2 regions of the Listeria immobilis genome follow, and region 2 is predicted to be linked to the other one. Evidence: riboswitches for the same ligand, from Rfam matches in the RefSeq annotation. Region 2 holds a riboswitch; the other holds the start of a gene.
What was found. Region 2 has a riboswitch for S-adenosylmethionine ahead of HCJ45_RS06300 (ABC transporter substrate-binding protein). Riboswitches for the same ligand answer to the same signal wherever they lie in the genome.
Positions count from the first base shown of each region.

Region 1: linked by a shared signal. The riboswitch ahead of HCJ45_RS04150 (O-acetylhomoserine aminocarboxypropyltransferase/cysteine synthase family protein) and the one ahead of HCJ45_RS06300 (ABC transporter substrate-binding protein) in region 2 are both predicted to bind S-adenosylmethionine.

Region 1 covers NZ_JAASUA010000002.1:263,296-275,923, reverse strand. Annotated here, with positions in the region: gene HCJ45_RS04215 (ABC transporter ATP-binding protein) at 1-855, opposite strand, end outside; gene HCJ45_RS04210 (MarR family winged helix-turn-helix transcriptional regulator) at 863-1,324, opposite strand; gene HCJ45_RS04205 (MATE family efflux transporter) at 1,491-2,831, shown strand; gene HCJ45_RS04200 (magnetosome magnetite crystal formation protein family) at 2,981-3,325, shown strand; gene HCJ45_RS04195 (hypothetical protein) at 3,377-3,763, shown strand; gene HCJ45_RS04190 (GNAT family N-acetyltransferase) at 3,811-4,311, opposite strand; gene HCJ45_RS04185 (DUF4097 family beta strand repeat-containing protein) at 4,417-5,517, opposite strand; gene HCJ45_RS04180 (HAAS signaling domain-containing protein) at 5,510-6,100, opposite strand; gene HCJ45_RS04175 (PadR family transcriptional regulator) at 6,093-6,425, opposite strand; gene HCJ45_RS04170 (biotin transporter BioY) at 6,620-7,168, shown strand; gene HCJ45_RS04165 (Crp/Fnr family transcriptional regulator) at 7,243-7,944, shown strand; gene HCJ45_RS04160 (LPXTG cell wall anchor domain-containing protein) at 8,096-9,406, shown strand; gene HCJ45_RS04155 (HdeD family acid-resistance protein) at 9,514-10,041, opposite strand; SAM riboswitch class I at 10,280-10,380, shown strand; gene HCJ45_RS04150 (O-acetylhomoserine aminocarboxypropyltransferase/cysteine synthase family protein) at 10,490-11,767, shown strand; gene metX (homoserine O-acetyltransferase MetX) at 11,784-12,628, shown strand, end outside.
Region 2 covers NZ_JAASUA010000003.1:306,443-319,070, forward strand. Annotated here, with positions in the region: gene HCJ45_RS06280 (5'-nucleotidase C-terminal domain-containing protein) at 1-1,291, opposite strand, end outside; gene HCJ45_RS06285 (IMP dehydrogenase) at 1,499-3,007, opposite strand; gene HCJ45_RS06290 ((4Fe-4S)-binding protein) at 3,185-3,418, shown strand; gene HCJ45_RS06295 (GNAT family N-acetyltransferase) at 3,429-3,707, shown strand; SAM riboswitch class I at 3,848-3,950, shown strand; gene HCJ45_RS06300 (ABC transporter substrate-binding protein) at 4,037-5,611, shown strand; gene HCJ45_RS06305 (ABC transporter permease) at 5,712-6,662, shown strand; gene HCJ45_RS06310 (ABC transporter permease) at 6,673-7,566, shown strand; gene HCJ45_RS06315 (hypothetical protein) at 8,004-8,438, shown strand; gene HCJ45_RS06320 (peptide ABC transporter substrate-binding protein) at 8,582-10,237, opposite strand; gene HCJ45_RS06325 (metal ABC transporter substrate-binding protein) at 10,460-11,413, shown strand; gene HCJ45_RS06330 (metal ABC transporter ATP-binding protein) at 11,426-12,130, shown strand; gene HCJ45_RS06335 (metal ABC transporter permease) at 12,079-12,628, shown strand, end outside.

The sequences.
Region 1 (12,628 bases), on a different contig from region 2:
GGACATCATAATTTGCATTGCGTATTGAATAAACGCCATTAAGTCCCCTACTTCCATATCGCCATTTCCAATAAACATGGAGCCAATCCAAACAATGGCAATGGATGTTAAGTTCATTAGTAACATCATTAATGGACTCATAAGAGAAAGCAATCGGTTAACCTTAATTGCCGTTTTTGCATAATCGGCATTGGCATCTTCAAATTTTTCTAACTCATCTTCATTACGGTTAAATGAGCGTACAACCCGAATCCCCGTCAACCCTTCACGAATAACGCGGTTTAATTTATCCATTTTCTTTTGAAGGGACTTAAACATTGGCATGGCTTTACTTCCAAGAGCCACAACTAAAATAAGTAATAAAGGAAGAACTACAACAAAAATGAGCGATAATTTGGCATCACGTCCCACCGCCATAATAATTCCACCAAGTAACATAATTGGTGCCATCACCATTAATCGCATCATCATATATAGTACGTTTTGAATTTGAACAACATCATTGGTTGTTCTAGTAATTAGTGAGGAAGTTCCTACTTTATCAAACTCTTGTAAAGAGAAATCCTCTACTTTAGCAAAAATTTTATCTCGCAAATCTTTCCCAAATCCCATAGAAATTCTTGATGCAAGATAAACAACTATAACTGACAAAATAACAGACGCAAAGGATATGAGTAACATTCGCATTCCAGTACTCCAAATATAAGCGGTATCTCCTTCTACGACCCCTTTGTCAATAATATTAGACATCAGTGTTGGTAAATAAAGCTGACCAAGAACTTGCCCGAAAGTAAGGACTAATACGACTGTAATACTCAGCCAATAAGGTTTTAATCTTTTCATTAATTTCATCATTTGCGGTTTACGCCTCCTTATTTTCGGATTTTGTGTTTAAGTAATTTGTTAGTTTTTCTAGCAGGGTTATTAACTTTTTCATGTCGTCTTCTCCTAAAAATTCTTGCATATCTTCAAAACTAGTTTGGAACGCATCCAACATTTTTTTTGATACACCTGCGCCATGTTCTGTAAGTTCTACATACATTGAACGCTTGTCATCTGGATTTTGTACACGTTTTATGAGTCCCTTTCCTTCGAGCGATTGTATCATTTGGGTTACGCTCGGTTTGGAAATTCGAAGCATATGACCAAGATCGGAAACTCGAATTTTAGGTCCTTGGCTTTTAAGTCCACGTGATAAAATAAAAATAAATCTTGTCTCGGATTTACTATATCCTGGGATTTGAAAACTCTTTATTTCGGCATGCTTAAAGTTCATAAAAGCCTTGATAACCGAGTGTCCCAATTCTTGATTTTCGGAAGACATTTCTCCACTTCTTTCTGTTATTTGATTAGTTTACCTAACTAATTATATGATTTATTATTTTTTTGTCAAGCAATATCTTGAAGGATTTTAATATTAATCTATACTTTTAACTTTAATTGTCTTATAATGGCTTTAATTGTGTATAGATAAGAAGGGAGGGGAAAATGTGAGTTCAGTACAAAAGGTCGCCAGTTTAAGCCTTTTTACACTTGCTTGGCCGATATTCTTAGAGCAATTTTTGCGTCTGATGATTAGCTATATTGATGTTTTTATGTTAGGACATTATTCTGATGATGCAGTTGCTGCGACTGGGGTAGCCAATCAAATTCTTGTTATTTCTATTATTATTTATGGATTTATAAGTGTTGGTGTCCAAATAATTGTTGCTCAAATGATAGGTGCTAGAAAACATAAAGAAATTGAAAATGTTATTACAAATGGCTTAGTAGTAGCTTTCTTAATTGGGATTGTTATGAGTATTATTTTCATTTTTATGTCAAAAAGCTTTCTTACCTGGATGGGAATCGCGCCACATTTAGTTGAAGTTGGTGCTCCGTTTTTAGAAATTATTGGTGGGAGTTCCGTTGTTATTGCGATCCATGCATCCATTTTGCCTATTCTTCGGGCGCATGGTTATGTTAGGCAGTCCATTTTAGTGCCGGTAACAATTAGTATTATCAATGTTGTTGGTAATTACTTATTTCTTTATGGACCACTTGCCTATTTAAACTATGGTGTAGCTGGTGTTGGAATCTCTACAGCAGTGGCTAATTTCATTGGTATGGTGCTTGCGATTTTAATGTTAAGAAAATATATTGGCTATACTTTCCATTTCAAAAAATTAGAACAAGTATCGAAAAAATTATTATTCTCGATTTTACGTCTTGGTTTACCATCTGCTGGCGAAAACTTGTCCTATGCTGGTTCTCAGCTTGTTGTAACAGCGATTATTGCCATACTTGGAACAGAAGCACTAACGACAAAAGTCTATGCCTCTACAGTTAGTCAATTTGTCGCCTTGTTTGCCATTGCGCTAGGTCAAGCCTCGCAAATCATTATTGGACGAGCAGTTGGAGCAAAAGAAATTGATAAAGCCTACAAACAAGGTCTTCGTAGTTGGAAGATTGGTTTAGTCGTTGCGACGATTATCAGCATTTCCATTTATCTTTTTGCTGAGCCAATTATGCGATTATTTACAACAAATACAGAAATTATTACAATGACAAAAGAGCTATTCTTACTATCCATTTTCCTTGAACTTGGGCGTGCTACTAATATCATTATTATCAGTAGTCTAAATTCTACAGGAGATGTTCGTTTTCCATTCATATGTGGTCTAATTGTAATGTGGATTGTTAGTTTGCCGTTTTCGTATGTACTTGGAATTTCAGCTGGGCTTGGACTTGTGGGTGTTTGGCTCGCCTATATTATTGATGAGGGTGTTCGAGCAGTTTTAATGTATAGACGATGGCGAAGTAAAGTTTGGTCATTAAAATCAATTATATAAACAAACGTCTCTTTGATTTTTTCGAAGGGGCGTTTTTTCCTATATGACAAAATTGTCAGCTTCATTTGGAAATCGTCACCTAATTCGATGGTTCTTTTTTATTTCCCCGCTATACTATAGATATAAACCAATGAAAGGTTAGATGTGACATGCTTAATAAAAAAATAATGTACGCTTTATGTTATTTTAGTATTTTTTTTGGTCCTATTATCACTCCTAGTATTCTTCTTTTCTCTATAAAAGGCAAAGAAATGAAACATCATGCTAAATGGGCGCTTCTAACACATACTACCTTTGTTATCGGAATGATTGTTGCTTTTCTACTTTATAATTATGTATCGTTTAGCACTAATAGTTCGGATACAGTTCCATTTTTGTCATTAGCTAGTGTATTTTTTATTGTTGTTCTAAATGTTACTATTCTTCTTTTTAACTTGATTCGTGGTATTACTTGTATAGTAAAGCATTCAGAGGATAATTGGGCTAGTTGTTAAGCAAACCATCTAATTTATGCTATAATATAGTGTACTTTGGGAGGTTTTTTTATGCGTTTTATTTTGGCTTACTTATCTATTTTTGTTTTAGGTATTTTTTCTGCACTTTTAATTGAAACTATTCTTTATGAAAATGTCACGCCACAACTCATTTTCTCTGCTATCCTCTTTGCTGCTCCTGTTATTTTAGTCGCCTCTACACTTGGCGAAATATTTTATGGTTTTAGTAACAAGGCTAGCTATTTCACCTTCACTATTTGGGGATTTGCTTATGGGGTTGTCGTTACCGTCATTATTCTTAGCATTATTCAAGTTGCAGGTATGTTTATTTCTGTAGGAATATCCGTGCTTGGTGGATGTATTATGGCTATTTTAGCAATTATTTTCTTTTTCTTACGTGGTGGAAATCGCGCCAGTGGAAAAGCTGCAACCAAATAAAAAAATGTCTATTCCAATTGATTTATTCAACTAGAATAGACATTTTTTTATTCTTCTTCAAAAGCATGATGATTTAAGTTCATTCGAATCGTTTCTAGCGGATATCCATAAAAATCTTCCGTAAATTCCTCCACGATAATGAACCCTTTTGCTAAATAAAAATGAATGGCTGTTTCATTACCTTTTTCCACATTAACAAACATTGGTAATGGCACATGAAACAAAGTCATTCCTACTTCTAAAAGTTCAGTGCCCAGTCCTCGCTGCGTTACTTCTGGCAATAAATAAAATGCTGCGAGCTCACTTTTTCCTTTTTCAAGTTCAATAAAGTTTGCGAATCCAATCACGCTGTCTCCTTGCTCTAAAACTGCAAAAGGTGTCGCTGAAATACGATTATGAAGTGTTTCAACATTATAAAATTTGTCTAAAAAACCATCTTGTACTTCACTTGGGATTAATTCTTGATAGGTGTGGTGCCATGAAGTGATTGCTACATGTTGAATGGCTTCAGCATCTGTGTTTGTTGCTTTTCTAATCTGAAAGTCCATCGCCTATTCTCCTTCCACTTGCACAAATTGATAAAACAGTTTAACTGACTTTACCCCTTTTTCATAAAAAAATGCGCTAATAAAGTAATTAGCGCACAGAATTTATTATTTTTCGATTGTAATATCACCAGAACTAGAGTCAATGGTAACTCGATTTTTCGTATTTGAATCACTTGTTGGTTTTTTCACTGAACCAGAACTTGTATTTACTTCATAAATGGCTTTATAGCTAGCAGGTACTTTTAAATCTACTTCGCCTGAGCCTGTATTTACTTGAATGTCTTTAGCACCATTTATGAATGAAGCATCTATATCGCCAGAGCTTGTTTTAACGTTTAGATTACTTGTAAGTTGCTCTAACTCAACAGAACCCGAGCTTGATTCCACCTGCATTTTTCCTTTTACATCAAGAGTTGAAATATCTCCAGAGCTTGAAGTTAATGTGGCTAGATCCGTAATTTCGCTATTAGCAAGCTCTATTTCGCCAGACTCTATAGCGATTTTTGTGTTTTTTGCTTTCACTCCTGAAACCGTTACGTCTCCTGAATTACCATCTACCGTTAAATCCCCAGTTACTTGAGTGATATTTGTTTCACCTGAGTTCGTTTCAACGTTTGTATCACCCTTTATGTCAACTAAATCAATATCCCCTGAGGTTGATGATGCCTTTACGCTAGCTGCTTCAATTTTATTTACTTTTAATTCTCCTGAACTTGTTGAGCTTACAAAATTATTAGCTTTGAAATTAGAAACGGTCATATCGCCAGAATCTGATTTTAGTTGTAAGTCGCTTAGCTCTGTATCTTCTGTTAAATAGACAGTGAGTGTTTGTTTTCCATATGCATATATTTTCCCAAAATTAAACCAAACCATTTCTTCTGGCACAGTTAAATCAAAAGAAGTCCCATTAGATGATGTGGCATTTAATTTTTCAATGTCTTCTTTATCTTTTTTGGAATAATTTCCACTAAGCTCTACATAGTTTTTTCCATTAGTGCTTTTTTTCCATTCGATTAATGTATCACGATTGGAAGAAAAAGTAATTTTACTAATATCAGATTCCGCTAAATCCCAAGTTTTCGTCAACGATTCGCCTTTTTCAATCATTGCTCCAGATTTCATTGTAAACCCAACGCCGATTGCACCAATAATAAATAATACTAAACCAGCGAAAAATAATTTGCTTCTCCAATGTTTTTTAGGCATTTTTTCCGCCTCCCTTTACTGCAAATTTATGCCATTGAATAATTCCAATTGTTGCTTTTTTAGTGAATTGAAATAGTGAACTTGTAACAAATAGTAGCATTAATCCAAGTCCGACAAGACCAATTGAAATAAATATTTGATACATTTCAAAATCCATGCCAAATAATAGGCTTATTCCAAGTAGTATTGGTGTAAGGAAAAATGAGCCGACCGTTGCCCATAATGAGATCGAAACAGCCCATAACGAAACTATGATGGGAATAATTAGACAAACATCTAAGAAAAACAAACCTACACCTATTAATAATTGTCTTCCTGTTGATCTATTTTCTGTTTGATTTTTTCTTGGGACATAATAGTAATCGTTCTCTACTTTTTCCTCTTTAATATCGCGCTCATTTAAAATATCTGCTGCAATTTCTTCTGGTGTTCCAAGGTCAAATACAATTTGCTCCTCGCTTTTACCCTCTTCTAGCCCATTTCTGAAGTGCTCTTGATAATCTGAAAGCAACTCCCTACGCTCTTTCGAATCAAGCAATTCTAGACGTTGATTTAATTCATTTAGAAAATCTTGTTTATTCATTTTCCGCTTCCCCCTCAGTTAAAAGCTTGGCAACACTATCAGTAAAATTATTCCATTCTGAGATAAGCTCATTTAAGTAAATCTCACCTTTTACAGTTAGCTGATAATATTTTCTTGATGGTCCTTCATTTGACTCAACTAAATAGGTCGAGCAATATTCTTCTTTAACAAGTCTTCTAAGTACAGGATAAATAGCACCTTCTGCTACCTCGATATATTTGGAAACTTGATTTGCTAGCTCATAGCCATAACAATCTTTTTTCTGTATTAAAAATAAACAACATAGCTCTAATACACCTTTTTTAAATTGTGGGTTTACATCCATGCTAGTCCCTCCATTCGGTAGTATTTTCTACTAGTAATAACCGACCACTACTATATATTATTCAGTACTACTATAGTTTATCATACACTAGTGTTCAATGCAAGGTACTGGTTTAAAAAAGTAGTATTGTTTTTTATTTAAATAAATGTTAACCTATCTAGGTAATAAGTTTACATTTAAGGAGTGGTTTTATTATGCGAGATCAAAAGTTAAAATTTTTAGTGGTGGATTCGCTTTTTGCGGTGATTATTGCCTTACTTGCCCAAGTTGCCATCCCACTTGGTCCAATACCTCTTACTGGTCAGACATTTGCTGTTGGTTTAGCAGCAACTATACTTGGTGCGAAACATGGTACTATTTCTGTCATAGTTTACATAGTTTTGGGTGCTGTTGGTATTCCAGTATTTCAAGGAATGACTGCTGGAATTGGTATTATATTTGGACCAACTGGCGGCTTTATTATTGGCTTTATTTTTAGCGCACTTCTCACTGGCTGGATTCTTCAAAAAACAAAATTCACTGTTTCTTTTGCTATTATAGCTAATATTTTAGGTGCGTTAGTTACGCTTATGTTTGGTGTTTTATGGCTAAAAGTTAGTACTGGACTTGATTGGCCAGCTGCCTTTCTAACTGGAATGGTACCATTTATAATTCCAGGTATTATTAAAGCCGTTTTTGCAGCTATTTTAGGTATTATTATTCGCGATCGTTTACTTAAAGCAAAGCTACTTAAAGCATCATAAGCTCCATTAATACACATTTTACCTTTTCTCCTATATAATGATAATGATTAACACTGAGAAAAGGGGCTCGGTATATGTCATTACTGAATGAGGAAAATAGTTTTTACAACACAGACTTACTTGAAATGTTAAAAGACTCCACTGAAGCAGTTCTTCCATATAAAAGGATTCGCTTTAGACGCAACCAAAGAATTATTTCAGAAGGAGAAGAAAGCACATACTTCTATATTATAGGAGATGGTGTTGTCTCTATGAGTAAAAACACATGTAAAGAAGATAGCATTATTAGCTTCCTTGGAAAAAATGAATCGATTGGAACGCTTACAATGCTTGGTGGCGCAAAATCACCAGTTAACTATACAACTATTAGCGAAGTTAGTGTCTTTCAATTTGAAAGAAAATATGTTCTTAGTAAATTTCTAAGTTCGCCAGATGTTTTTTGGCAGATGAATACATTGATGCAAAATATGCTTCAGCCAATATTAGAACGAGAAGCATATGTTAACTTACCTTCTAGTGAAAAAGTATTAGCGGGATTAATTGCTTGTGGTGAACGTTTTGGCAGAATTGAGTCAGATGGTTCATGCCTTATCCCATATTATTTTACTCAAAAAATATTAGGTAATTATTTAAATTTAGCGCGTGCGTATGTCGCGACGAATTTGCGTAAGTTGGAGGAAGAAGGAATTCTTGCTTTATCGCCTAAGCCTTGGCGAATAAACGATTTTGAAACCCATAAGCAAAAATTAACTAATACATATAAGTCATATTTATAATTATCTTAAAAGCGTGTATTCTTAATGAATATACGTTTTTGTTTAGCTATCTTTGTACATAATTTCACAAATGATTTATTTTCGCTTTCTTTCAGATATTCTCCTTGTTATAATAAATATGCAATAAAAAAAAAAGAAAAGAGGACATCTAATGAAAAACTTAAAAAAAGGGATAGCACTAACTTTAGCATTTGGGCTAGCTTTATCTATTAGCACGCCTGCCTATGCGACAGATACGGAGGATGGGGAAAATACAGAGACTATCGTAACTCCTGATGTGGTAGAAAAAAATACAACGGAAGAAAAAGACAATTTAAAAGCTTCACCAAATGCAGTTATTGCAAAAACAGGGCTTGCATTTGAAATTGATTCTAATCCAGTTGCAAGTGATTTTGTAACGATTAATGACAATGGCAACAATCCAACATTTACCTTTAAAAATGGGCAACCTGAAACATCTAATGCTGGAGATTACTCCACAATTATTGTTGTAGATTTCGATGATGCTACATCAATTGAACTCACAGTTAACTATACTGTAAACGTTGCAACACCACTAGCAACTTTAAAAACGACCGCACCAACAATTGCCCAAGATTCTAAACCAACACCAATGCAGTTTGTAGATGCTGCGCCTGATGTAACTTTAAGCTTTAAATCCGGCGCTCCTTCCACTAAAAAAACAGGTTCATTTACGACGACTATTGTTGCGACAAAAGCCGGTATATCTGAAGAATTAATTGCCACTTTCGCTGTTACAGATCAAACTCCACCCTCAATTTTAAGTCAACTAATTCTACTAATAATACGAAAAGGTGATACGCTAGACTATGATGCCTTCGTAAAAATCTCTGATAACTCTGGAAAATTCACAGTAGCTTACAAACCAGGACATGAAGCGTCTAGTACTACACTGGGTTATCAAGAGGCAATTATCATCGCAACAGATTCAGCTGGAAATACACGAGAAGCCACCATCTCATATTTTGTTGCCAATAATGTGCCAACACTAAAAAAACCAGTTATTAATACAACAACTAGCAATGCTTCAACTATTTACGGAACTACATCACCTAATGTTATTGTAGATATGGATGATTCTGACGGAAATACACTTGCGAGTGCCTATTCTGATGAAGAAGGAAACTTTATCTTAACTTTAGAAAAACCACTAAAATCAGGAGATAAATATAGTCTAGTTGCCTATAATTACTCTTTTGACTACAGTGAAGAAGTCATTTATAGCTATAATGAATATAACAATCTACTTGCTATAGTACCTATGCCTGCCCCTCCAGACTCACCGAAGTCAGAAGTAAAGCCGAAGATTAAAATTTCAAACAAAAAAGAGACATTTAAAAAATTACCAAAAACTGGAGATACAAACTCTCTTCCGCTCGCATTTATTGGTCTTCTTTTAGTTAGCGGAACGGTTATTACATTACGTAAAAAACACGCATAAACAAAAATGCAACTATCTAAGTAATTTAGGTAGTTGCTTATCTTTGCATTAGAAATTAACTCATTAAAAAAACGAACCCAATTTAAACAACTGGGTTCGTTTTTTTATTATTTGGTTTTTCCAATAAAGAAGAATGTTGCAATAGCACTGATACCTTGAACGATGAAGAAGATACCAACGATAAGTACGATACCAATTGCCGAAACAACTGGATTGAAAAGTGCAATGAATCCAACAATGATACCAATGATACCAATTGTTAAAATCCAGCCCCAACCTTGTACATTGTTTTGTTTTGCGGTAAACGCACCAATCGTACGCATAATACCAGCAAATAGTACCCACATACCAAACAGTAATACAAGTGTTGCTGCACCTGCAAATTCATTAAATAATAGCAAGAAACCTAATAAAATAGATAAAATACCATCAGCTAGCACCCAACCTGATACTTTCTGCATTTTCTTATCTGAGAAATAAGAAACTGTGTGAAAAATACCAGAAATAAGTAGCAAGAAGCCAAACATTAATGTTGAGGTTAATAAAGAAATCCCCGGATGGAATAAAAACCAAATCCCTAGTGCAATCATTGCAATCCCTGCTAATAAAACAAGAATTCGTGTAAAAGTTTTCATATGTCTTTCAACTCCCAATTTTTTGTTCTAATTCGACCCCATTTTTGATGAAATTCAACTAGACTTATCTATAATAGCCTAAAAATAAAAAATTAAACACTTTTCTCGAACAAAATTTAACTTAAATTTATTGATAGACACAAAACTCACACATTATTGGCCGTAAATCAAATAAAATAAACAGATAGTTGACAATTTCATTCATCCAGCGTAATATAAAACTTAATTTAATCGTATTTTCTTATCATGAAAGGTGGAGGGACTGGCCCTTTGAAGCCTTAGCAACCGGAATATTATTTCACGGTGCTAATTCCAGCAGTATATTCTGAAAGATAAGTCGGAAATCCAAGTTTAGGAAACTCTATCCTCTCTGGCGGCTTATATACTGCTAGGGAGGTTTTTTGATTGGAATTACAAGTAAATACATATTAAAAGAGGAGTGGATTTTATGAGTAATGAGTATCAATTTGAAACAATTCAAGTACACGGAGGACATACACCAGACGGGGATACACATTCTAGAGCCGTTCCTATTTACCAAACAACTTCCTACACTTTTGATAGTCCAGAGCATGCAGCAGCTTTATTTGGTCTTCAAGAATCTGGAAATATTTATACGCGAATTATGAACCCCACTACCGCTGTGTTAGAAGAACGCTTAACTTTACTTGAGGGCGGTATTGGTGCAGTTGCAACAGCTTCTGGAATGGCTGCTATAACCTACTCCATTTTAAATATTGCTGGTTCTGGTGATCATATTGTCGCAGCAGCAACACTTTATGGTGGTACACATACACTGTTCTCTCATACTTTTAAAACATTTGGGATTGAAGTTACCTTTGTAGATCCAAATGAACCAGAAAATTTTGAAAAGGCCATTAAAGAAAATACGAAGGCTGTCTTTGTTGAGACAATTGGCAATCCAGATATTAATATTGTTGATATTGAAAAAGTGGCAAACATTGCGCACACTTCTAATATCCCCCTTATTGTTGATAATACTTTCGCAACCGCTTATTTAAATCGTCCGTTTGATTTTGGAGCTGATATTGTCGTTTATTCAGCTACTAAATTCATCGGTGGTCATGGGGTTGCAATTGGTGGAGCTGTAATTGATTCGGGCAAATTTGACTGGGCAAATGGTAAGTTCCCAAAATTAGTTGTTCCAGATGACAGTTATAACGGTTTATCCTACACAAATGATGTTGGAGCGGCTGCTTATATTACCAAACTACGTGTTTCACTTTTACGCGACACAGGTGCAGCACTATCACCTTTTAATGCATTCCTACTTATCCTTGGTTTAGAAACACTCTCCCTGCGATTAGAACAACATGTAAAAAATGCAAAATTAGTTGCAAACTTCTTAAATGACCATCCAAAAGTTGCGTGGGTTAACTACCCTAACCTAAAAGAAAATAAATATTTTGATTTAGCGCAAAAATACTTACCAAAAGGTCCTGGATCTATTTTCACTTTTGGCGTTAAAGGTGGTTATGAAGCTGGGAAAAAAGTGATTGAGTCGGTGGAACTATTCTCCCATTTAGCAAACGTTGGAGATGCAAAATCGCTTATTATTCATCCAGCCTCCACGACTCATCAACAGTTAAGCGAAGATCAACAACTTACTGCTGGGGTAAAACCGGAATCAATACGTCTATCTATTGGAATTGAGAATGCAGATGATATTATTCAAGATTTAACACATGCACTAGAGCAAATTTAAGGGGATGTGAAGAGAAGTGAGCCTACAACAAAAAGAACTATTTCAAAAAAGTCCTCTTCTACTTGAAAACGGAGAAACCTTAAGTCCTGTTTTAGTTGGCTATGAAACTTACGGAACATTAGCAGAATCTCGGGATAATTGTATTTTATTAGAACATGCTCTCACTGGAACAGCACATGCAGCCAAGCACTATGAAGATGATGCGCCTGGTTGGTGGGATGATTATATTGGACCTGGAAAAACTATTGATACTAATAAATATTTCTTGGTTTGTACGAATGTGTTTGGGGGATGTAGTGGTACAACTGGACCATCTTCCATTAATCCAAAAACTGGCGACCCTTTCCGACTGCAATTTCCTGGTTTTTCAATTAAAGATATTATTAAAGTTCAACGTGAGCTTTTAGAGCAATTAGGTGTTGAAAGGATTGTTTCGGTTATTGGTGGATCTATGGGAGGGATGCAAGCTACAGAATGGGCCATTGATTATGCGGATATTACTGATAGTATTATTAATATCGCATCCCCTCTTGCTGCTGGGCCTGACGCAATTGGCTATAATTTAATCATGCGGATGGCAATTTTAAATGATCCTGATTTTAATGGAGGAAATTATATCGGTCAACCTGAAGGCGGTCTTGCTACAGCTAGAATGGTAGGCATGATGACTTATCGAACGAGCGAATTATTTTCAAAGCGTTTCGAACGATTCACAGTTGCCGAAAGTTCACCAGCTGCCTTTTCCAAAGAACATTTTCAAATTGAATCTTATTTGCAATATCAAGGTGATACTTTTGTAGAACGGTTTGATGCAAATAGTTACTTATATTTAACGAAAGCGATTGATTTATTCGATGTTAC
Region 2 (12,628 bases):
GAATGCCGCCATTATTTGTCATAGCAAAATCTACGTCAGCGCCTGCTTTATTTGCCATATAGCGCTGTGCATCAGTAATCATATTACCAAGTTCAGATTCTTTATCATCTAGGGCTTGATTGTCTGGATTTGTTTCGCGGGAAATGACATCTTTATTTGCTAACCCGATAGTTTCGTTGATAACTCCTTCAATGCGGCTTTTCGCATCTTCGGTAACAGCGGTAATATCGGCAGTTGGAGAGACGCTTCTTGTATTATATGTAATTTTTGCATCTGGAGGTGAAACGAAATCACCGGTTGTTTTATCAAGTTCGCCAGTTACATCAGAAAAAGCTTTTCCGTTATTGTAGCTTTGAACGATACGAGTTTTACCAACTAATCCATTTGTATATTGATGATTATGCCCCGCAAGGACTAAATCGACGGAGTTATTTGGGTCTAGTTCGTTGGCTTTCGTCATCATATTAGCAGCTTCTCCAGCTACATCTTGCTTTGTTCCAGTATTTGGATTTCCAGTAGATAGAGCAGGAACATGAGATAAGACAACGATTGCGTTAACACCTTGGTTTCTAAGTTCAGCAGAATATTTTACGATTGTATCCGCTTCATCAAGAAAATCGTAATCTTGAATATGGCTTGCAAGCACTAAGTTTGGAATTTCTGTAGTAACAATACCGATGAAACCAACTTTGACACCAGCAATTTCTTTTACATAATATGGTGAAAATCCTTCTGCAACAGTGTTTGTTCCTTTATTTACAACGTTTGCTGCAACAATCTTCATATCACTTTTAACTCGAGGATAACTTTCCACAATTGGTCCAAATTTGCTCGTAGAAACACCATCTAAAATTCGTTTGTATTCTGGCAATCCTTCATCAAACTCGTGGTTCCCAAGTGTACCGACTTCGAAATTCATTTTTTGAAGGACTTTCATTGTTGGCTCGTCTTGAAGTAATCCAGAAACTGCTGGACTAGCGCCAACCATATCACCCGCTTGAACGCGAATGGCATTATCAGCAGTAGCATCAGGATTTGCCTGTAAAAATGAGCTAGTGGCATTATCTAAGTTTGTTGCTAGATAGTCTGCTCCGCCAATTGGTGAGCCAGATGCATCTTTGGAGGCTGTTTCAAGCGCTCCGTGAAAATCATTTATTCCTAAAATCTGGATTGGAACGGTGTCTGCCGCCGCTTGTGCTGTTGTCCCGGTGAATGGTGCAGTTAGTCCAATTGTGAGCCCTGCTGCGAGTAAAACATGTGTAGTTTTCTTGAAAAATTTGTTCACTTTCACACTCTCCCTTTTTTTCGCCAGTGGCAATTTGTAAGCGCTAACTCATTGGTGCCTATCTATTATAGTAGCAAAGTGAATTTGCCTTAGCAATAGAAAATGTTGGCTTTTTGTAAATGTTAGGATAATTTATTGCGATATTTTCATATTAAATAAAAAAGGCTGATGTGAGTCTGGTAACGTACCAAATTCACACCAACCATTTTATATTTACTTAATTAAATTATTGGAAGCGTCTTTAACAACAACATCATGTGCGCCGCCTTCTACGATAGAAGTGGAGGAAACGAGTGTTATTTTAGCTTTTTGTTGAAGTTCAGGGATATTTAACGCTCCGCAATTACACATTGTAGAACGAACTTTGCTTAAACTAATTGCTACATTATCTTTTAGTGAACCAGCATAAGGGACATAGGAATCTACCCCTTCTTCAAAGGAAAGTTTTTTATCGCCGCCTAGGTCATAACGTTGCCAGTTACGTGCTCGGTTAGCTCCTTCACCCCAATATTCTTTCATGTAAGTACCATTTAAATTCACTTTATTTGTAGGACTTTCATCAAAACGAGAGAAATAACGACCAAGCATAATAAAGTCTGCACCCATTGCTAAAGCCAGTGTCATATGATAGTCGTAAACAATGCCGCCATCAGAACAAATTGGAATATACACACCAGTTTCTTCAAAATATTCATCACGTGCTTTGGCAACATCAATTAGTGCAGTTGCTTGTCCACGACCGATTCCTTTTTGTTCGCGTGTAATACAAATAGATCCTCCGCCAACTCCAACTTTAACAAAGTCTGCGCCAGCATCAGCTAGATAGCGGAACCCATCACGGTCCACCACGTTTCCAGCACCAATTTTGACAGAATCACCATATTTGCCGCGCACATAATCCAATGTGCGTTTTTGCCATTCGGAGTAGCCTTCAGAAGAGTCTATACAAAGAATATCTGCGCCAGCTTCCACTAGTGCGGGAACACGTTCTTCATAATCACGTGTATTGATACCAGCGCCAACAACGTAACGTTTGGAGGAATCAAGTAGTTCTAATTTATTTTCTTTGTTGGAGTCATAATCTTTACGGAACACCATATGAACTAAGTGCTCATTATCATCAACAAGAGGTAAGGCATTTAATTTGTTGTCCCAAATAATGTTATTTGCTTCTTTCAAAGTGGTGGATTTATTTGCTGTAACTAACTTATTAAAAGGAGTCATGAAATCTGCTACTTTTTCGTCAGGACTCATTCGTGTTATACGATAGTCGCGGCTGGTTACGATCCCAAGTAATTTACCATTCGCAGTACCATCTTCTGTCACTGCAACGGTAGAATGACCTGTTTTTTCTTTTAAATCCAGAATATCTTGAAGAGTTTTATCTGGGCTAATGTTGGAATCACTAATAACGAAGCCGGCTTTATGATTTTTTACACGTGAAACCATTGCCGCTTCACTTTCAATAGATTGTGAGCCGAAAATAAAGGATACTCCGCCTTCTGTAGCTAAGGCAATCCCCATATTATCATCAGAAACAGCTTGCATAATTGCGGAAACAAGCGGAATATTCATTGTAATTGCTGATTCCTCACCCTTTTTAAACTTTACGATAGGTGTTTTTAAACTAACATTAGTAGGTACACATTCTGCTGATGAGTAGCCAGGAACGAGCAAAAACTCACTAAATGTGCGGGACGGTTCTTCAAAATAAAATGCCATTATCTCCACTCCTTCTTCTATTTAATTTACATTTATAAAATATCTTTATTATTTCAAGAACTCGCTTGAAAGTCAATGATTGATAGTGATTTTTTAAGGTCAAGTATAAACGTTTTCTTTTGTAGGTTAGGAGGAATATACTAAAAGAAGATTATTTTATGCGAAGGAGGTAAGCAGATGAGTGAGGAAAAACTTTTAGAACGTGGTTATCGTAAGTATCACGGGGAAGAAATAGATGTTTATTTTAATACAAATGTTTGTGAGCATTCAGGAAATTGCGTAAGGGGAAACAAAGAATTATTTGATTTAGATAGAAAACCATGGATAATGCCAGATAACGTATCAAAAGAAGAAGTAAAACGTGTTATTAACACTTGTCCAAGCGGGGCACTTCAATATATAGAGAAATAGGAGGGGTAAAATGGAATATAAAGACGGCGAAAATAGAATTTATGCGGTAAATGATGCAGGTGTTGAGGTTGGTGAGGTAACATTTGTACCAACAGGGGAAGATATGTTTATTATTGATCATACGGGTGTGGACGATGCAGCTCGTGGTCAAGGGATCGCCCAAGAACTGGTGAAACGTGCTGTAGAAAAAGCAAAAATAGAAGGTAAGAAAATTATTCCGCTTTGTCCATTTGCTAAATCTGAGTTTTCGAAAAAGCCGGAGTATCAAGCGGTACAAGCTGATAAGTAATAATAAGTAGACTAGGTTTTGAGCCTAGTCTCTTTTTTTATGGAATATTTTAAAAATATTGGATTTCTCTTCTTGACATCTCCTTCATTTCAGTGTATCTTTAATTCACAGTAAACGTATAGGAATAATAGTGATACAATTTCTTATCAAGAGTGGTGGAGGGATTCGGCCCAGTGAAACCCAGCAGCGGAGCGCAAGTTCTATGCTAATTCCGATCAGAAGTAACATTCTGGCAGATAAGTAGTCGCTTACAATTAGGCGCTTCGATTCTGACCAAAAAACAGAAGAAGCGTTATTTTATTAGCGCTAAAGAGGGGAGTTTTTGTTAGATGAAGAAATTTTTATTAGTGGCAGTTATCTCAGTTTTTGCTTTGGTGCTGACTGCTTGCGGAGGTTCTGGTACTAGCTCAGATAAAGCAAACGGTTCTGGCAAAGCAACAGATGGCGGATCGATTATTATCGGAGTGGCAGGAGACCCAGAAGTTATCAATCCAAACTATGCCTCTGACCGAGTAACATTAACTATTCAACAAGCTGTTTACGCACCACTTTTTTGGGAGGCTGATGGAAAACCAGCGCTTGCGGAAAGCTTAGATATTTCAGATGACAACCTAACTTATACTGTAAAATTGAAAGATGGTTTAACATGGCACGATGGAAAACCGCTAACTGCAGATGATGTAGTATTTACAGTAGATTCCGTTTTAGATACAAAACAAAACAGCCCTAATCGTGGGAATTTTGTTTTTGACGATAAACCTGTAAAAGTAGAAGCTGTTGACGATACAACAGTTAAATTTACTTTACCAACTGTTGCTCCAGCCTTTGAAAATACAATTAAAACTTTCTTCCCTATTCCAAAACATGTTTTTGAAGGGGTAGAAAATATCGAAAAAAGTGATAAAAATAAAAAGCCAATTGGTTCCGGACCATATAAATTTGTTGAGTATAAAGCAGGCGAATACGTTTCCTTAGAGAGATTCAACGATTACTTTGATGGCAAACCAAAACTAGATAAAGTCACTTATCGAATTACCAAAGATCAAAATTCAGCAAACTTAGCACTTCAAAATGGAGAAATCAACTTAAAATCAATACAACCTTCTGAGCGAAATAAAGTAGAAAAGGCTAGTGCGGTAAACATTATCACTTATCCTGAAAACCGTTTGAGTTATGCAGTTTTCAATGAAAATCAACCTGCTCTGAAATCAAAAGAACTTCGCCAAGCGTTATCTTATGCGCTTAATCGCGAGGAAATCATTGAAGCAGCGTATGGTTCGGATGAATATGCCAAACCAGCGTCTTCCTTCCTAACAGAAAACACAAAATATTTTACTGATAAAGTAGAAACATATGAGCAAGATATAGCTAAAGCAAAAGAACTAGTAAAAGAAAGTGGTTTTGATACTAGTCAAAAATTAACCGTATATTATTTAAATAACAGTAAATCTCAAGAGAGCATTGCGCTTTACCTGCAACAACAGTATAAAGAAATTGGCGTAACACTTGATTTAAAACCAACTGATCCAAATGCACTAAGTAATATTACACTTGACCGTAAAAATGCGGATTACTCAATCGCCTTAAATGGTTATATTATGGGGAATGATCCAGATGCATATAAATCTTTATTCCTAAGTGATGCTCCTTATAACTATGCCAATTATCACAATAAAGCTTTGGATGAACTTTGGGCAAAAGGCGCCGTTACAGCGGATGATAAAGACCGTCAAGCAGTGTATGAAGACATTCAAAATACAATTGCGGACGATGCGGTAATTTACCCAATTTCATATGACAATGCAGTACTCGCACTTGATAGCCGTTATGGTGGACAAAAAGCTGCAACACCGCAACCAGTAACAATGTTCCGTGATCTATCTAAATTATATTTAACGGAATAATAGCTAAAAAATATTCATAAAAAATCTGACCTGCCAAGTTATTTTTGGTGGGTTCAGATTTTTACTTGTCATTTTTTGTGTTTTAGATAGGAGATAAATTATGCTAAAAACAATCACAAAACGCGTACTGCAAATTATTCCGATGCTATTTATTATCTCAATTATTTCCTTTGCACTTATAAAATTAGCACCCGGTGATCCGGTAAATTCATTTGTTACGCCTGATATGAATCCCGATGATGTAGAGCGAATTCGACAAAGTTTAGGGCTTGATCAGCCGATTTATATGCAGTACTTTATTTGGCTAGGGAATTTGTTGCAAGGGAATTTAGGTTATTCAATTATTAATAGCCAACCAGTTTTACAACAAATTTTAGAGCGAATTCCAGCGACACTTGGTTTAGTAGGGACTTCCCTTATTTTGACGCTAATATTGTCCATTCCGCTTGGATTAGTGGCGGCGAATTATGAAAACACTTGGATTGATAAAGTACTAAATGGAATTTCATATATTGGGATTTCGATTCCGATTTTTTGGTTTGGGATGATTTTAATTGATGTGTTTTCAATTCAATTAGGGTGGCTTCCGAGTCTAGGAATGCGAACGATTGGGGTGGATTCATTTTGGGATATGGCGGAACATGCGATTTTACCAGTCATTACGCTGACTTTCCAAGGATGTGCGGCCTATTACCGCTACGTTCGGTCCAATACGATTAACCAATTAAAAGAAGAGTATGTATTATTTGGTTATGCAAAAGGGCTTTCTAAAGTACAAGTAATGGGACATCATGTCTTAAAAAATTCCTTGCTTCCAGTTATAACTTTGCTTGGAATGTCGCTACCTCAAGTAATTACAGGAGCGTTTATTACCGAGAGCATCTTTTCGTGGCCGGGAATGGGATCGCTTGGCATTAATGCGATTTTCCAATTAGATTATCCGGTTATTATGGCAATTACACTTTTTTCAGCACTTTTATTAATTATTGGAAATTTACTAGCTGATTTAGCTTATATGATTGTTGATCCGCGGATTAGGGAAATGGGGTGAGGAATGCATGATGCGATTAGACTTTTCGAAAAAAACAATGCAGGAATTTGAGCGAGATGCGGAAGTGGTTCATGCTACGAGAGAACGAACTTTTTGGCGTTATATGTTATCCGACCGCCGCGCTATTTTTGCAACAGGAGTATTGATTTTTATTACCGTTGCTTGTGTTTTTGCATTCCTGTCGCCTTATGACCCTAATGCACTTTCGATTCAAGATAAACTAATGCCACCAAACGCATCGCACTGGTTTGGAACGGATGATCATGGGAGAGATTACTTAACACGTGTTTTATATGGCGGTCGTGTTTCTCTTTTAGTTGGTGTGTTTGCGATGATGATTGCAATTGTTGTTGGGACATTTGCTGGAACAATAAGTGGTTATTTTGGCGGGTTTGTTGATAACATGGTGATGCGTTTCTTAGATATTTTTATGTCGATTCCATCATTTTTCTTATTAATGATTTTAAATGCGTACTTAAAACCAGGGATTTCCAATATTATTATTATTATAGGTTTGTTGTCTTGGATGGAAGTAGCGCGGATTGTTCGAGCGGAAACACTAACTCTAAAAGAGCGAGAGTTCATTTTGTATTCGAAGTCAGCGGGTGGCGGATTTTTCCATATTATGTTTAAGCATATTATTCCAAATGCCATGCCATCAATAGTTGTAGCGGCATCTCTAAATGTAGCGACAGCAATTTTAACCGAGTCGGCGCTAAGTTTTCTAGGGCTTGGCGTGCAACAACCAAACGCTTCATGGGGAAGCATGCTGAACAATGCGCAAGGTTATGTTGGAGAAGCCAGTTATTTGGCACTTTTCCCAGGTTTATTAATATTAATGACGATACTTTCGTTTAATGTGCTGGGTGATGTACTTAGAAAAGGGTTATCGCGTAGATATTAAAATACGGATTTGGTTTTTTCTTTTGCGGGAAATAACCAAATCTTTTTTATGAGGAACGTAACGATTCAAGTTATAATTACTAAGAATAATTCTATTTTTATACATCTTTATCTAAATTTTAATCTTTTATGATGTATGAATATTCAACTTTATTCATCACCCTACATTACAAAACGTTAATTAGTTTGGCGTTTTTGCTAATAGAAGATTGAAAAATTATATAAGACTAGTCTAGTTTATGAACATTTCGTGACTTTTAATTTAATGTGCAAAAATTGTGAAAAACAGCTCTAATTGTGCGATTTTTTCTGAAACCATGCAATATATATTGTGCAGCAATTACGCTAAATTAATGGTGTTTTAGTAGTTAATAAGGGTAAATGGGGCTTTTTACTTAGATTGTTCTGTGCTATTCTCCAATTAGGGAGGTGTGATTATTGTATAGATTATTAAGTATTATTTTTTTTGGAATAGCAGTAATTTGTTTGTTCTTTCCATGGATGTCAAGCGGTGTGGATGCAGAATCGTTTGAATTAGTTTATGAGCCTGCTTATAAATTAATATGGATGCAACCAATTATTATTATAGGATATCTAGGTTTTATTATTACTATTTTTATTCCGAGATTTCAAAAAGGGACTAATAAAATCGTGCCATTTATTGGGCTGTTAGTATTAGTGTTTGGTTTATTAAATTTGGCAGTTAGACCACTGTTTGGATTTAGCACATTTGCATTTAGTATACTAAGTACTTACATTACTGAATTAGTAGAACCGGCATTTATTATCGCAGTATTGGCAAGTGTTGTATCGTTAATTATGTATGCAATATATTTAAAAACGTCGGATGGTAATTTGTTCAATACTAAGTAGGGAACAATATATCATAATGTAGGGCCGAAAAGCTTATCTTATAAACTGCAAATTATACTAGTATAGATGAAAACAAATAAGGTCTCTATTCCGATTTTTGGATAGAAGCCTTATTTGTTTTTTGGTAGATTTAATTTGCTCTACTATTTTTTCACTTCAATAAACTTATAACTATAAGGTGAGCCAAAAGCATGTTTTTGCACACCTGTAATATCGGTTCGTTGCAGTACTGCGGTTTGATGTTGATAAAGAGGTAAAATCGCTGCATCGTCATCTAGTAAGACTTTTTCAGAAGCGACAAATGCATTCCAACGTTCTTCTGGTTTTGTTGCAAGTGTTGTGTCAGTTGATTTAACTAGTTTATCATATTCGGGGCTGTTATAGCTCATATGGTTATTAAAGTAATCTGATAAGAATAGGCTACTGTATGTCCAAGGATCTTTGAAATCAGGCATCCAAGCAGCAAGTGATAAATCATAGTTACCATCAGAAGTCAGCTGTGTTGCGCTTTTCGATGGCATATTTTTCACTTTAATAGTCACACCTGGTAAATTATCTTCAAACTGTGCTTTTAAATAAGCAAAAACAGTTTTAGTAGTTTCTTGGTCATCGCCAAGCAGTTCAATGGTCACTTTGTCCGTACCAAGTTCTTTTTGCGCTTGTTTCCAATATTTTAATGCTTCATCTTTGTTATAAACTAAATGGTCCCCGCTATCTGTTCGGAAATCTGCACCCGTTGTTGGATTTTGAACAAAATCTTTTGGAAGCAGGCCGTTTGCTGGGAAAGACCCATCGCCTAAAATGCGGTCTGTTAACTGTTTTTTATCAACAGACAAGTTAAGCGCATGACGTAAAGAATTATTAGCAAGTGGTGTCGCTTTTCCGTCACGTTTTTGGTTCATACGCAAATAACTTATTAACGCGTCTTTTTCAGTTAGGAAATCTTTTTTATCTTTATATTGTTTAGCGAACTCACCCGAAAGTGGCGCACGATCAGCCTCGTTAGTGTTATAAAGATTGACACCGGCATTAATATCTTTTGCTACTTGAACATCAATTTCGTCTACCTTCACATTATCTTTATCCCAGTAGGTATCGTTTTTAGCGTAAGTCCATTTATTGGTAATATTTCCGCCCCAATCTTTCATTACAAAAGGACCATTGTACAAAGTATGCTCACTATCTGTACCATATTTATCGCCTTGTTCCTTCACATAACTTTCCTTTTGTGGGAAAAATGTTTCAAAAGAAAGCAGTGAAATGAAGTAAGGAACAGGTTTTTTTAATGTAATTTCAAGAGTCGTTGGATCAGTTGCGACAACCCCAAGATCAGTTACAGGTAATTTGCCTTCATTGATTTCTGTTGCATTTTTAATAGAATCTTTAAATAGCGCTGAGTAGCCTGGCGCTGTTTTAGGGTCCACAGCACGTCGCCAAGCAAAGACAAAATCATCGGCAGTTACTTGTGATCCATCAGACCATTTAGCATTTTCTTTTAGTTTAATAGTATATTTCGTTTGGTCGGCGCTGATTTTGGGCATTCCATCAGCAACCCCAGGAACAAAGTTATCTTTTTGATCGAGTGTATATAAGCCTTCAAAGACCTGGTTTTGCGCGGTGAAACTTGCAAAATCTTCTTCAGACGTTGTATTTAAAGTCAGTAATTCACTGGTTTCAAGAAATTTAATTTTGTTCGGGGAAGTTTTTTCAGCCGACTTATTAGAGTCATTTCCGCAGGCTGTTAGTAAAAGTATGGTCAAAATGGCAATAATAGGCAGTGCTTTTTTAAAATGGTGCATAATTTTCTCCCCTTTTATATGAGTATTTAAGGTTATTATAAGTATTCCGATAAGATAAGTCAAATTAATGATTTGCAAAAGAAGTGCTTGACGCATAAAAAATCAAATGGTAAGATATTTCTTGCAAATAAGAATGATTACGTTTTACGCCGATCGCCAAACAAGTGACTAGAATAGCTATGTGGTATAAATCGTAATCATTACGAATAGAGGGGGAATAGTATGAAAAAATGGTCGTTTTTATTTAGTATTATAGCGTGTGTGTTGCTTTTAGCTAGTTGTGGAACGAGTAATGAAGGGGCAAATGAAGCTAAGGATGAACAACTAAAAATAGTAACAACTTTTTATCCAATGTATGATTTTACCAAAAATGTAGCAGGTGAAAATGCTTCAATTGAAATGTTAATTGATGCTGGCACAGAGCCACATGATTATGAGCCAAGTGCTAAAGATATTGCCAACATAGAAACAGCGGATGTATTTATATACAATAGTGCAGATATGGAAACATGGGTACCAAGCGTTTTGAAAAGTTTAGATTCTAAAAAGTTGACAGTTATAGATGCAAGTAAAGGAATTCAGCTAGTAGAAGGAATAGAAGAAGGCGAGGAGCATGAAGGTCATGAGCACGACGGAGAAGCGGCACATCACCATGAACATGATCCGCACGTTTGGTTAAGTCCAGTCCTAGCACAAGCAGAAGTTGTCAATATCCAAAAAGGGTTAGCAAAAGCAGACAAGTCGAATACACCTACATATGAAGCCAATGCAGAAAAATATATAGATAAATTGAAAGCCTTAGATAATGAATATAAAACTGCTTTTAAAGGAGCAAAACAGCGAGATTTCGTAACACAACACGCTGCTTTCCAATATTTAGCTGCAGAATATGGTTTACATCAAGTGGCAGTTGCTGGGTTATCACCGGATCAAGAGCCAAGTCCAGCGCGTTTGGCAAAATTACAAGAGTATATAGAAGCCAATCATATACAAACGATTTACTTTGAAGAAATTGCTTCTCCAAAAGTAGCGAAAACACTTGCAAATGAAACAGGCGCAAACTTGGAAGTACTAAGCCCAATTGAAGGAGTAACAACAGAACAACAAGAAAAAGGAATGGACTACATCTCTTACATGCAGCAAAATCTAAAAGCTTTGCAAAAAACAATTAAATAGGGAAGCGATAAAATGTCATATATTAATGTAAATAAGGTTCGTTTTAAATATGAAACGGAGCCAGTTCTTGAAAATATTTCTTTTGAAGTGAATGCGGGAGAATTTATTATCCTAACTGGGGAAAACGGAGCAGCTAAATCAACACTGCTCCGTATTATTTTGGGAATTTTAAAGCCAGATCAAGGTTCGATTTTATTTGCTAAAAAGAATGTCGATGGTGGAAGACTATTAACAGGGTATGTCCCGCAACAAATAGCTTCATTTAATGCAGGTTTTCCAAGTACAGTCATTGAATTGGTGAGGTCAGGTCGTTTTCCAAATGGAAAGTGGTTTAAACATCTTTCAAAAAAAGACCATGAACATGTTGAAAAAGCACTGAATTCTGTAGAAATGTGGGATTTTAGGAATAAACGCATAGGTGAATTATCTGGAGGGCAAAAACAGCGAATTTGTTTAGCAAGAATGTTTGCGATGGATCCGGATTTATTAATTCTAGACGAACCTCAAACCGCGATGGATAAAAATAGCAAAATTCGATTTTATGAGTTATTGCGACATGAGGCGAGAGTACATCAAAAAGCAATTTTAATGGTAACACATGATAGTGAAGAATTAGAAGGATACGCGGATAAGCACATTCGGCTTGTAAGAAGGGAGGATGTTTCATGGAAATGTTTTTCTATGGATTTATGCAAAGAGCCTTCGAAGCATCCATGATTATTGCGGTTATTGCACCGCTTTTAGGGATATTTTTAATTATTCGCAGGCAGTCCCTTATGGCGGACACACTTTCGCATGTATCGCTTGCAGGAGTGGCGTTTGGCCTAGTTTTAAATGTGAATCCTAATGTGACAACTTTAATTGTAGTGGTTATTGCAGCGCTTGGAATTGAATATTTGCGCGGAATTTATTCAACTTATTCTGAATTATCGATTGCGATACTGATGGCGGGAGGTCTTGCAGTTGCATTAGTTTTAATGAGTTTAGACCAAGGGGGAATTACAACAAGTGTACAACAGTACTTATTTGGTTCCATCGTAACGATAAGTAAGGCGCAAGTACAAATATTACTCATCTTAGGAATAGCAATTATTATTTTATTTCTCGCATTTAAACGTTTTATGTTTGTGCTTACATTTAGTGAGGATGTTGCAATCTCTGAAGGAGTACCAGTTCGTTTAATTTCATTATTATTTAGTGTAGTGACAGGGGTTG